DNA from 2 places in the Serratia sp. ID 25-353 genome. Region 2 is predicted to be linked to the other one. Evidence: predicted binding sites of a transcription regulator. Region 2 holds the regulator's gene; the other holds the start of a gene.
The links. The regulator CRP, encoded in region 2, controls carbon source genes, mostly activating them, when cyclic AMP is high. The targets are predictions, from matches to a motif close to ATGTGANNNNNNTCACAT.

Region 1 (5,593 bases), 1.7 Mb from region 2:
TTTGTTGATGACGGGTGTGAGCTACACCTTCTAATCACGCATTGCACGATTATCGTGCGTGACGTGCATCAAAAAGGGGCGCTGGCGCCCCTTTTGCACATCTGCAGTGCGCTTTCGCGCACGGCTCCTCAGGCCTTCTTACGGCTGCGGAAGGTCACACCCAAACGGGCAGGTTGCTCGCCGGCGGCGACCAGCGGTTTGCTGACGCGCCCAGTCTCGATGCAGACCATGGTCTTGTAACCGTCGTTCGGCATATCCCCCATGCTGCAGGAAAGCTCCACGCCGGGGTTCCACGCGATGACGTCGCTCATATGATGGTGGTGAACCTCGATGGTGCGTGCGAGCGCCGAATCGCGGATCTGGCTGAAGGCTTCCGGGCGGGTATAGACGCGGTCAGTTTGGCCTATGAAGGTCACTTCGCCCGCCTGGCGCGCCTCTGCGCCGCCCGCCACCTTGTCGATATAAGGCTCGCCCAGGCCCGCCACGCTGACCCGATCGATATCGCCGACCTGGAAGTAGCTGTGCAGCGCCGCCGTGGCCTGATAATCGCCGTGCGATTCCAGTTCGATCTCGCACTCCGCACCCAGCTTGAAGCGGGCAATCAGCGTGAAGGCGTGCGGCCACAGTTTGCGGGTCTGCTCATTGTCTTTCAGCGTAAAGGTCAGGATGACGCCGTTGTCATCTTCATCGTGCGCCGTCAGGCTCCAGGGTTGGTTGCGGGCAAAACCGTGGGAGGGTTGCGCCACCGGGCCGAACCACGGCCAGCAGATTGGCACGCCGCCGCGGATGGCCTTGCCTTTGGCGAAGGGGGTATTGCTGCTGAGCCAAATCACCGGTTGCTCACCGCTGGGCTGCCAGGCCAGCAGATGGGCACCTTGCAGCGCGACGGCCGCGCGCACTTTCGGGTGCGACACCACAACCACGCCCAGCTCATCGAGTTGACGCTGGCTGATGTAAGGCGAAATCTGTTCGGAAACGGGCAGGGTGAAAATTTTCTCGTTCATTTCATGACCTATTGTTTGCCGGAGATACAAATAAAAAAGGGCGACAAAAATGTCGCCCTCATTATCAGCTTAACATCATGCCATTACTTGGAGATGTGAGCGATCAGATCCAGAACCTTGTTGGAATAACCGGTTTCGTTGTCGTACCAGGAAACCAGTTTCACGAAGTTGTCGTTCAGTGCGATACCGGCTTTGGCATCGAACACGGAAGTCAGCACTTCGCCGTTGAAATCGGTGGACACCACGTCGTCTTCAACGTAGCCCAGAACGCCTTTCATAGAACCTTCAGCGGCATCTTTGATGGCTTTCTTGATTTCTTCGTAGGTCGCCGCTTTTTCCAGACGCACGGTCAGGTCAACAACGGATACGTTTGGCGTCGGTACGCGGAATGCCATACCGGTCAGTTTGCCTTTCAGCTCTGGCAGAACAACGCCAACCGCTTTCGCTGCGCCGGTAGAAGAAGGGATGATGTTCTGGGATGCGCCGCGGCCGCCGCGCCAGTCTTTGTGGGACGGGCCATCAACGGTTTTCTGCGTGGCGGTGGTCGCGTGAACGGTGGTCATCAGGCCTTCAACGATACCGAAGTTGTCGTTGATGACTTTAGCCAGTGGCGCCAGGCAGTTGGTGGTGCAAGAGGCGTTGGACACGATGTCCTGGCCGGCATATTTATCAAAGTTGGCACCACGCACGAACATTGGGGTCGCATCTTTGGATGGGCCAGTCAGAACGACTTTTTTAGCGCCAGCGGTGATGTGTTTACGTGCGGTTTCGTCGGTCAGGAAGATACCGGTCGCTTCAGCAACCACGTCAACACCCACTTCGTTCCACTTCAGGTTAGCCGGGTCTTTCTCTGCGGTAACACGGATGGTTTTGCCGTTAACAACCAGATGGCCGTCTTTAACTTCTACCGTACCGTTGAAACGGCCGTGAGTAGAGTCATACTTCAGCATGTAGGCCATGTACTCCGCGTCCAACAGGTCGTTGATTGCAACGATCTCGATGTCAGAACGCTCTTGAGCAGCACGGAAAACAATGCGACCGATACGGCCAAAACCGTTGATACCTACTTTGATAGTCATATATTCCACCAGCTATTTGTTAGTGAATAAAAGGTTGGTTGTAAAATTACAAAAACCTTACCCAGCGTCAAGCGGAATCGTGTCAATTCTTGCGGCAAGTCAAACCGGAAGGGTGGTTTTGCACGCTTATTGCACAGTCCATTTGCGCTCGGCCTCATCCGTTATATGGGGACAAGCCGCCAAGTATAAAGTCAGCATACGCAAGATGTGTGATCGCTATCACATATCATCGTGACGTGGCCTTTATGGGCTACAGTTTAGGCCAAAAATCCCTGCAGCGGTGTTAATTTTTTGTTATTATTAATCATTGTTTTCGTTGACATTATCCACATTCAGAGATAAGCACAAATGGCTAAAGAGACAACCCCCGGTCATCCGGTCACGGAACTGAATGAAATCCAACGTTATGTGACGCAACAGCGCGGTACCGAAGCGCCGTTCAGCGGCAAATTGCTGCACAACAAACGCGAAGGCGTGTACCATTGCCTGTGCTGTAACCAGCCGCTGTTCTATTCCGAAACAAAATACGATTCCGGCTGCGGCTGGCCGAGCTTTTATGAGCCGGTTTCCGCCGATGCAATCCGTTATCTTGATGATAATTCACATAATATGCATCGTATTGAAATCCGCTGCGGCCACTGCGATGCGCACCTGGGGCATGTTTTCCCCGATGGCCCGCAGCCGACCGGCGACCGCTATTGTGTCAACTCCGCCTCGCTGAGTTTCACCGATGGCGAAAATGGCGACCAAACGGCCGGCTAAGTAGTAATTTAACCAACAAAATCGATTCAGCTAATTATTCATCCGTAAGCGAGAAGGGCTCTGATGGACGTGAAAGATCTGATTGCGGCGATGACGCCCGAGATATACCAGCGTTTGGTACAGGCGGTTGAGCTGGGCAAATGGCCGGACGGCGTGGCGCTGACGCCGGAGCAGAAAGAAAACAGCCTGCAGGCGGTGATGCTGTGGCAGTCGATGAACAACGTCGATCCGCAGCACATGAGCATCGGCACCGACGGGCAAATCGTGATGAAGAGCAAGCAAGAGCTGAAACAGCAGTTCGTTGCCGAGCCGCTGGCCAAACTCAAACCGCAGTAAGGCTGCCCTAAAGCGGGGCGATGTCGACATCGCCCCGTCGATTTACCGTTTTTCGCCCTTAATCCCCAGCGATTCCGCCAGTTGCTGTGCCAGCCGGTTGTTGTCGTCTGCGCCGTACTCCCAGAACATCGCCCCTCCCAATCCCTGGTTTTTGATGTACTCGGCTTTGAGAGCTACCGAACGCGGGTTCTCGTAGGAGATAGCGAACAGCGATTTGCCTTCGGCAGATTGCAGCGTCAGGTAAGGCACCTTGGCGTCGTCATCCCAGTGCTCGCGAAAACGATGCTGCGGATCGTTGAGCAATTTGCTGACGATATCGTGGTATTTAACGTAAGTGTCTTTGCTGAGATCCAGCCCCAGCGCGTTGAACAGGGCGGTTTCTCGCGTGCTGAAGTCAGGCTGCGTCACCGGATGCTTGGCGGCATCCGGTTTGTCCCAGTCGATGCCCGCCTCGGTCGCCCGTTTCGGTACCCGGCCGTAGAAACCGATACCCAGGTTCATCTGTGCCGGTTTCAGTCCGGCAGCCAGATAATTCTTTACCACGAAATCGGCGCTGTAGCGGTCGGCGGTCGCCACGGTTGGCCAACGCTTTGAATCGTACAGGTTGGCATTGAAGTACTGTGTGCCGTAAGCCATGTCGTAAGTCATCAGATTGATGTAGTCGAGGTAAGGGGCAATGCTTTTCACATCGACCCATTCTTGCGGGCTTTTGACGTTGGCCCCGACGGCGATGGTTAACAGCTTGCCTTGCCCCAGCGCCTGGTGAAGCTCTTTCAGCAGCAGGGTGAAGTTGTCGCGATCCGCCGGTTGGCTTTCCACCAGCCCCCAGGCGCCGTTCACCGGATATTCCCAGTCCAGATCGATGCCATCCAGCCGATACTTCGCGATCACCTGCAGCGCGGAGCGAATGAATATCGCCCGGTTTTCCTCGGTAGCGGCGGCGGCGGAGAAGCCCCGTGCGCCCCAGCCGCCGACCGACAGCAGTACTTTCAGCTCGGGGTTCTGTTTGCGCAGCACCGGCAGCCGTTGCAGATCGGCCGTGACTTTCGGCGACAGGTAGATCTGGTGGCGGCGAGCGGGGTCTTTCAGCGCCGCGTTGGTTTCGTCTTTCTCGCCGTTGTAGATCAGGCAGAACGAATAGTTGAGGTGGGTGATTTGCGTGACGTCCAGCTTGTCGATGTCGCCACCGGGGCCGGCGGTGACGTCTCCGCCGCCGTTGAAGTAGCCGACGGAGAGATAAGCCGCCTGGGCCGTGCCTGCGCCGGCCATAGCCAACTGCACCGCCGCCAGCAATGGCAGCAGTTTTCGGGTTATTTTCATGTCTGTCTCCTTGGGTCGGCAAGGCCGACCGTACCGCCATAGGCGGTTACAATAAAGCCGGGCTCAGCGGGCCCCGGATGCGTATAACCGATTGACGCCAAAAGCGTCGCAGCCATAACAGCAAAAGCGCCTGCCGGTCACAAGCCGTTGGGGAAGAAGAAGGGCGGTATTGTGAGCGGCGTCGATATTTTCGCCGCCGCGCAGAGAGGGCGCCGGTGGCGCCCTGGAGGATTTAGTTGGCGAGAAATTGTGACAGGGTAACCAGTTGCGCACCGGCGCGCGCCATGTCCTGCAGCGCCCGCTCGCTGTCGCCTGGCTGCAGATTCACGCCGCGGCAGCCGTCGACGATCACCTGCGTTGGATAGCCGGCAGCCAGCGCATCCAGCACGCTGAACTTCACGCAGTAGTCGGTCGCCAGGCCCATGATTGCCAGCCGCCGGACGCCCTGCGATTGCAGCCAGCCGTGCAGCTCGGTCTGCGCACGGTGGCCGTTATCGAAGAACGCGCTGTAGCTGTCGATGTCCGTCTCCTGCCCTTTGCGAAAAACGGCATTGATGTGTTGCCGCTGCAACTGGGGGTGAAAATCGGCGCCGTGGCTCCCTTGCACGCAGTGTACCGGCCACCATACCTGCGGCAGGCCTTCCAGCTCGCCGAGGGTACCGACCTGCGCATGAGAGTTCACCGCAAAGCTGCGGTGATTGGCGGGATGCCAGTCCTGGCTGGCCACGATCGGCTCGCCACGCGCCAAACAGGCGGCGATCGCCTGATTGGCAACCGGGATGACGGCGTCGCCCGCCGTGACCGCCAGCGCGCCGCCGGGGCAGAAATCGTTTTGCAGATCGATCAACAACAGGGCCGTTTTCATCGCCGCTCCAGAGTTCAGTAGGTTAACCGTTGATGCTCAGTTCGCCGCGCAGATCTTGCTGCATCAGGGCGCGGATTTGTTCCGGCGTCAGCGGCTGGCTCAGCAGGTAGTGCAGCTTGGTCAGGGCGGCTTCCACCGTCATGTCGAAACCACTGATCACCCCGGCGTGCGCCAATGCGTTGCCGGTGGCGTAGCCTTCCATATTGACGCGCCCGGAGATGCACTGC
Region 2 (5,593 bases):
GCCTGATCGAATCCTTTGTGCTGCGCGAAGGCACCGATTACGGCGAGCACGAACGCTCGCTGGAACAGAAGGTGGAGGACGTGCGCCGCCAGCTGAAAAACGGCGAAGTGGTGCTGGTGTGGTCGGAACTGCACGAGAGCGTCAACATCATGCCGCGCGGCCAGTTCCGCGCCGGGCAGGAAGAAATTTAGTGGCGATCGGTTCTATGACTGACGGAAAAAATCAGGTAACAATGGGGCATTGCAAACCAGCGCGCGCCATTTTTTCCTGACATAGAGAGCGTCAACAAGAGCCACAATAATCCCCTGACGCCGGCGCATTCAACACGGAGTGACAACCACCATGTCTGCCAAACATCCCGTTATCGCGGTGACCGGTTCCAGCGGCGCCGGTACCACCACCACCAGCGTGGCGTTCCGCAAAATATTCCAACAGCTCAACATTCGCGCCGCCGAGTTGGAGGGTGACAGCTTCCACCGCTACACCCGGCCGGAAATGGACGCGGCGATCCGCAAGGCGCGCGATCTGGGCAGACACATCAGCTATTTCGGCCCCGAGGCCAACGACTTCGGCCTGCTGCAGCAGAGCTTTATCGACTACGGCAAGAACGGCACCGGCCGTTCGCGCAAGTATCTGCACACCTACGACGAAGCGGTGCCCTACAATCAGGTGCCGGGTACCTTCACCCCGTGGGAACCGCTGCCGGCGCCGACCGACGTGCTGTTTTACGAGGGGTTGCACGGCGGCGTGGTCACCGAGCACCACGACGTGGCAAACCACGTCGATCTGCTGGTCGGCGTGGTACCGATCGTCAACCTGGAGTGGATCCAGAAACTGATCCGCGATACCGGCGAGCGCGGTCACTCTCGCGAAGCGGTGATGGACTCGGTGGTGCGTTCGATGGAAGATTACATCAACTACATCACGCCGCAGTTCTCGCGCACCCACATCAACTTCCAGCGCGTGCCGACGGTGGACACCTCCAACCCGTTCGCCGCCAAGGCGATTCCCTCACTGGACGAAAGCTTCGTCGTGATCCACTTTCGCGGGCTGGATCAAATTGACTTCCCCTATTTGCTGGCGATGCTGCAGGGCTCGTTTATCTCGCACATCAATACGTTAGTGGTGCCGGGTGGCAAGATGGGGCTGGCGATGGAACTGATCATGGCGCCGCTGGTGCAGCGGCTGCTGGAAGGCAAGAAGATCGAATAAACGCGTTGAGCGCGGCGCCGGGCCGCGCTCCGTCTCGATTACGCCGGGTGGCGGATCTCGAAACTGTGGGTCACCGTGGCGGCCTTGTTAAGCATCAACGCCACCGAGCAGTATTTCTCCGCCGACAGGTTCACCGCACGCTCGACGATCTTGTCGGTCAGGTCCTGGCCGGTAACGATGAAATGCAGGTTGATATGGGTGAACAACCGCGGGGCTTCTTCACGGCGCTCGGAGGTCAGCTTCACCTCACAGTCGCGCACGTCGTTGCGCCCTTTTTGCAGGATGGACACCACGTCGATCGCGCTGCAGCCGCCCACCGACATCAGCACCATCTCCATCGGGCTGGGCGCTTTATCGCCGGCGTTGCCATCCATCAGCACCTGGTGGCCGGAGGCCGATTCACCCAAAAACGTTAACCCTTCCACCCATTTAACTCTTGCCTGCATTCTGGTCACTCCGGTTAATTTCTTAAAATCAGGGTACGCTTTCGCATAGAAACAGGCAACGTAACCTGATGCTAATCATGCTGAAGCGAGACAACACGAGACACCCGCCTTACTCTGTGCTACAAACAGAGCCGCAATAAATCTTTCCGGGACACTGAATTTCAGGGAAACGCCCAGAGAAAGGCTCCTTTACCGGTATGTTAACAGAATGTAGCTTGCAGCGCTTACGGCAAGTTAATATGCTAGAGCGACAGCGTATTTTTATGACACGCCTCAAAACTTGCCGGTAGCCCTCGCTCATGACTGCGGCTACAGGCGGGTTTTACAGGGAACTCTGACCCCTGTGACACAAGGCAGCGATAACAACAGAGGATAACAGCGAATGGTTCTCGGCAAACCGCAAACAGACCCTACTCTCGAATGGTTCCTGTCTCATTGCCATATCCACAAATATCCATCGAAGAGTACGCTGATTCACCAAGGTGAAAAGGCCGAAACGCTTTACTACATCGTGAAAGGCTCCGTCGCGGTGCTGATCAAGGATGAAGAAGGTAAAGAGATGATCCTGTCCTACCTCAACCAGGGGGATTTCATCGGCGAGCTCGGATTGTTCGAAGAAGGCCAGGAGCGCAGCGCCTGGGTTCGCGCGAAAACCGCCTGTGAAGTGGCCGAAATTTCCTACAAGAAATTCCGTCAGCTGATCCAGGTGAACCCGGACATCCTGATGCGTCTGTCCGCCCAAATGGCAAGCCGCCTGCAGGTCACTTCCGAAAAAGTGGGCAACCTCGCCTTCCTGGACGTGACCGGCCGCATCGCGCAAACCCTGCTGAATCTGGCGAAGCAACCCGACGCCATGACTCACCCGGACGGCATGCAGATCAAGATCACCCGTCAGGAGATCGGCCAGATCGTCGGCTGCTCGCGTGAAACCGTTGGCCGTATTCTGAAAATGCTGGAAGATCAAAACCTGATTTCCGCCCACGGCAAAACCATTGTCGTCTACGGCACCCGTTAATCCCTGAAGAAACGGCGCAATCTGCGCCGTTTTTTTGTCTGCTTTCTGCCATGTGGCGCCGCCTGATCTACCACCCGGAAATCAACTACGCACTGCGACAAACGCTGGTGTTGTGCCTGCCGGTGCTGTTCGGCCTGCTGATAGGCCAGCTACAGCTCGGCCTGATGTTCTCTCTGGTGCCCGCCTGCTGCAATATCGCCGGTCTGGACACACCGCATAAGCGCTTCTTTAAACGTCTGATCGTCGGCGGTTCGCTGTTCGCCTTCAGCAGCGTGCTGCTGCAACAGGCCATGTTGTGGCACGTGCCGCTGCCGGCGCTGATGCTGGGCCTGGCACTGCTGCTCGGCGTCACCGGTGAAATCAGCCCGCTGCACGCCCGGCTGTTGCCGGCGGCGCTGGTGGCCGCCATCTTCGCCCTCAGCACGGCCGGTACGGTGCCTCTCTGGCAGGCGCCGCTGCTGTACGCCATCGGCACCGCCTGGTACGGCTTATTCACTTGGTTCTGGTTCAAGCTGTGGAAAGAGCAGCCGATGCGCGAGACGCTCAGCCAGCTCTACCTGGAACTGGCGGACTATTTCGAAGCCAAATACTCGCTGCTGACCCAGCATATTGATCCGCAAACCGCGCTGCCGCCGCTGCTGGTGCGCCAGCAAAAGGTGATGGATCTGATCAGCCTTTTGTACCAACAGCTTAATTTCCTGCCGCACGCCAACAACCTCGAGCAAAAGCGCCTGCAGCGCGCCTTTCAGGTGGCGATGGATCTGCAGGAGCACATCACCGTCAGCCTGCATCTGCCGGAAGAGGTGCAAAAGCTGGTGGAGCAGAGCCAGGCCGAAGCGATCATTCGCCGCAATGCTCAGGTGATCGCCGGCCGGCTGCGCGTGGTGGCGCACGATATTCTCTACCATCAACATTCGAAGCGCTTCTCCATGACCCACGAGCTGGCGGCGCTGGAAAAAATGGCGGCGCAGCATCCCGATAACCCGGTCGGCCAGTTTTGTTATTACCACTTCAGCCGCATCGCCCGCCTGCTGCGTACCCAGCATCCGTTGTACCGCCGCGATCTGATGCCCGGCCAACACCGCCTGCCGTTTTGGCCGGCGCTGGCCAGCTACCTGTCGTTCAAATCCACCGCCCTGCGCAACGCCGCACGGCTGGGCGTGACGCTGGCGATCGGCAGCAGTCTGGGCGCGGTGTTCAACCTGCCGAAGCCTTACTGGATCCTGCTCACCATCATGCTGGTAAGCCAAAACGGGTATAACGCCACCCGGGTGCGCATTCAGCACCGTGCGCTGGGCACGATTGCCGGGCTATTGCTGGCGGCCGGGCTGCTGCAGCTGCAGTTGCCGGAAGGCGAAACGCTGAGCATCATGTTGGTGATCACGCTGCTGGCCTACCTGGTTTCGCGCAAGAACTACGGGCTGTCGGTGATTGGCTTTACGGTCACGGCGGTTTACACCCTGCAGCTGCTGGCGCTGAACGGCTCGCATTTTCTGGTGCCGCGCCTGATCGATACGCTGATCGGCTGCGTGCTGGCGTTCGGCGGCACCATTTGGCTGTGGCCGCAGTGGCAAAGCGGGCTGCTGCGCAAGAATGCCCATCAGGCGCTGGAGAACGATCAAGCCGCGCTGCGGCTGATGCTGAAGCAACCGGAACCGGACGCCACCGCGTTGGCCTATACTCGCATGCAGGTTAACCAGGCGCACAACGCGCTGTTCACCTCGCTCAATCAGGCGATGCAGGAGCCGGGGTTCGCGTCAAACTATCTGGCGGACATGCGGCTGTGGGTCACTCACAGCCAGTTCATCGTCGAACACCTGAACGCCATGACCATTCTGGCGCGCGAGCACTACATGCTGACGCCGAAACTGGCGGAAGCGTATCTGCAAACCTGTGAAATCGCGCTGCAAAGCTGCCAGCAGCGGTTGGAATACGACGGCCCGAGCAGCGGCAACAGCGGCATCATGCAGCCGCCGGATCTGCATCCGGACATGCCCGTCACCGAGATGGAGCGCCACCTGCGGCGCATTTTGTCGCACCTGAGCGTGATGCACACCATTTCGTCGCTGGCCTGGCGCCAGCGCCCGCACCACGGCATTTGGCTCAAGCGCAAACTGCGCGATCAATAAGGGCGCGGCATGCCGCGCCCCGTTATATGCCGCGCGGGCTTCAGGCGTTGATCACATCCTGCACCGCCAGCTCGAACAGCGCCATGCCGGCCTCGATATCCTGCAGCTCCACCACCAGCGACGGCGCGAAACGGATCACGTTCGGCCCGGCGTTGAGGATCATCAACCCACGCGCGGCGGCGGCGGTGAGGAAGTCGCGCGCTCTGCCGTGATAATGCGGCGTCAGCTCGGCGCCAATCAGTAACCCCATGCCGCGAATCGCGGTGAAAATACCGTATTTATCACCGATATGCTGCAAAGCCTGCACATACAGCGCATGACGCTGCTCGATGCCGCTCAGCACCTCCGGCGTATTGATCACGTCCAGCGCCGCCTCCGCCACCGCGCAGGCCAGCGGGTTGCCGCCGTAGGTGGTGCCGTGGGTGCCCACCTGCATCACCGACGCAATTTCTTCGGTTGTCAGCATGGCGCTGACCGGGAAACCGCAGCCCAGCGCCTTGGCGGTGGTGAGAATGTCCGGCGTCACGCCATAATGCATATAGGCGAACAGTTTGCCGCTGCGCCCCATGCCGCTTTGCACTTCGTCGAACACCAGCAGCGCCTGATGTTGATCGCAAAGCTCGCGCACGCCGTTGAGGAAGCCGGCGTCGACCGGCGTAATACCGCCCTCACCCTGAATCGGCTCCATCACCACCGCGCAGGTGTGATCGTCCATCACCGCCTTCACCGCCGCCAAATCGTTGAACGGCACGTGCACGATGTCGGCCGGCTTCGGCCCGAACCCGTCGGAG

Region 1: msrB (peptide-methionine (R)-S-oxide reductase MsrB) is a predicted target of CRP. The motif match lies at 2,291-2,308, and genes of this name have one in related genera.

What each region holds. Positions count from the first base shown of each region.
Region 1 is NZ_CM139236.1:1,364,685-1,370,277, forward strand. Features, by position in the region: gene ACYF6X_RS06565 (MipA/OmpV family protein) at 1-34, shown strand, start outside; gene ACYF6X_RS06570 (D-hexose-6-phosphate mutarotase) at 129-1,004, opposite strand; gene gapA (glyceraldehyde-3-phosphate dehydrogenase) at 1,088-2,083, opposite strand; gene msrB (peptide-methionine (R)-S-oxide reductase MsrB) at 2,432-2,845, shown strand; gene ACYF6X_RS06585 (YeaC family protein) at 2,909-3,181, shown strand; gene chiD (chitinase ChiD) at 3,224-4,501, opposite strand; gene pncA (bifunctional nicotinamidase/pyrazinamidase) at 4,734-5,366, opposite strand; gene ansA (asparaginase) at 5,389-5,593, opposite strand, start outside.
Region 2 is NZ_CM139236.1:4,721,907-4,727,499, forward strand. Features, by position in the region: gene ACYF6X_RS22700 (YheU family protein) at 1-191, shown strand, start outside; gene ACYF6X_RS22705 (phosphoribulokinase) at 343-1,212, shown strand; gene ACYF6X_RS22710 (OsmC family protein) at 1,251-1,658, opposite strand; gene crp (cAMP-activated global transcriptional regulator CRP) at 2,041-2,673, shown strand; gene ACYF6X_RS22720 (YccS/YhfK family putative transporter) at 2,724-4,802, shown strand; gene argD (bifunctional acetylornithine/succinyldiaminopimelate transaminase) at 4,843-5,593, opposite strand, start outside.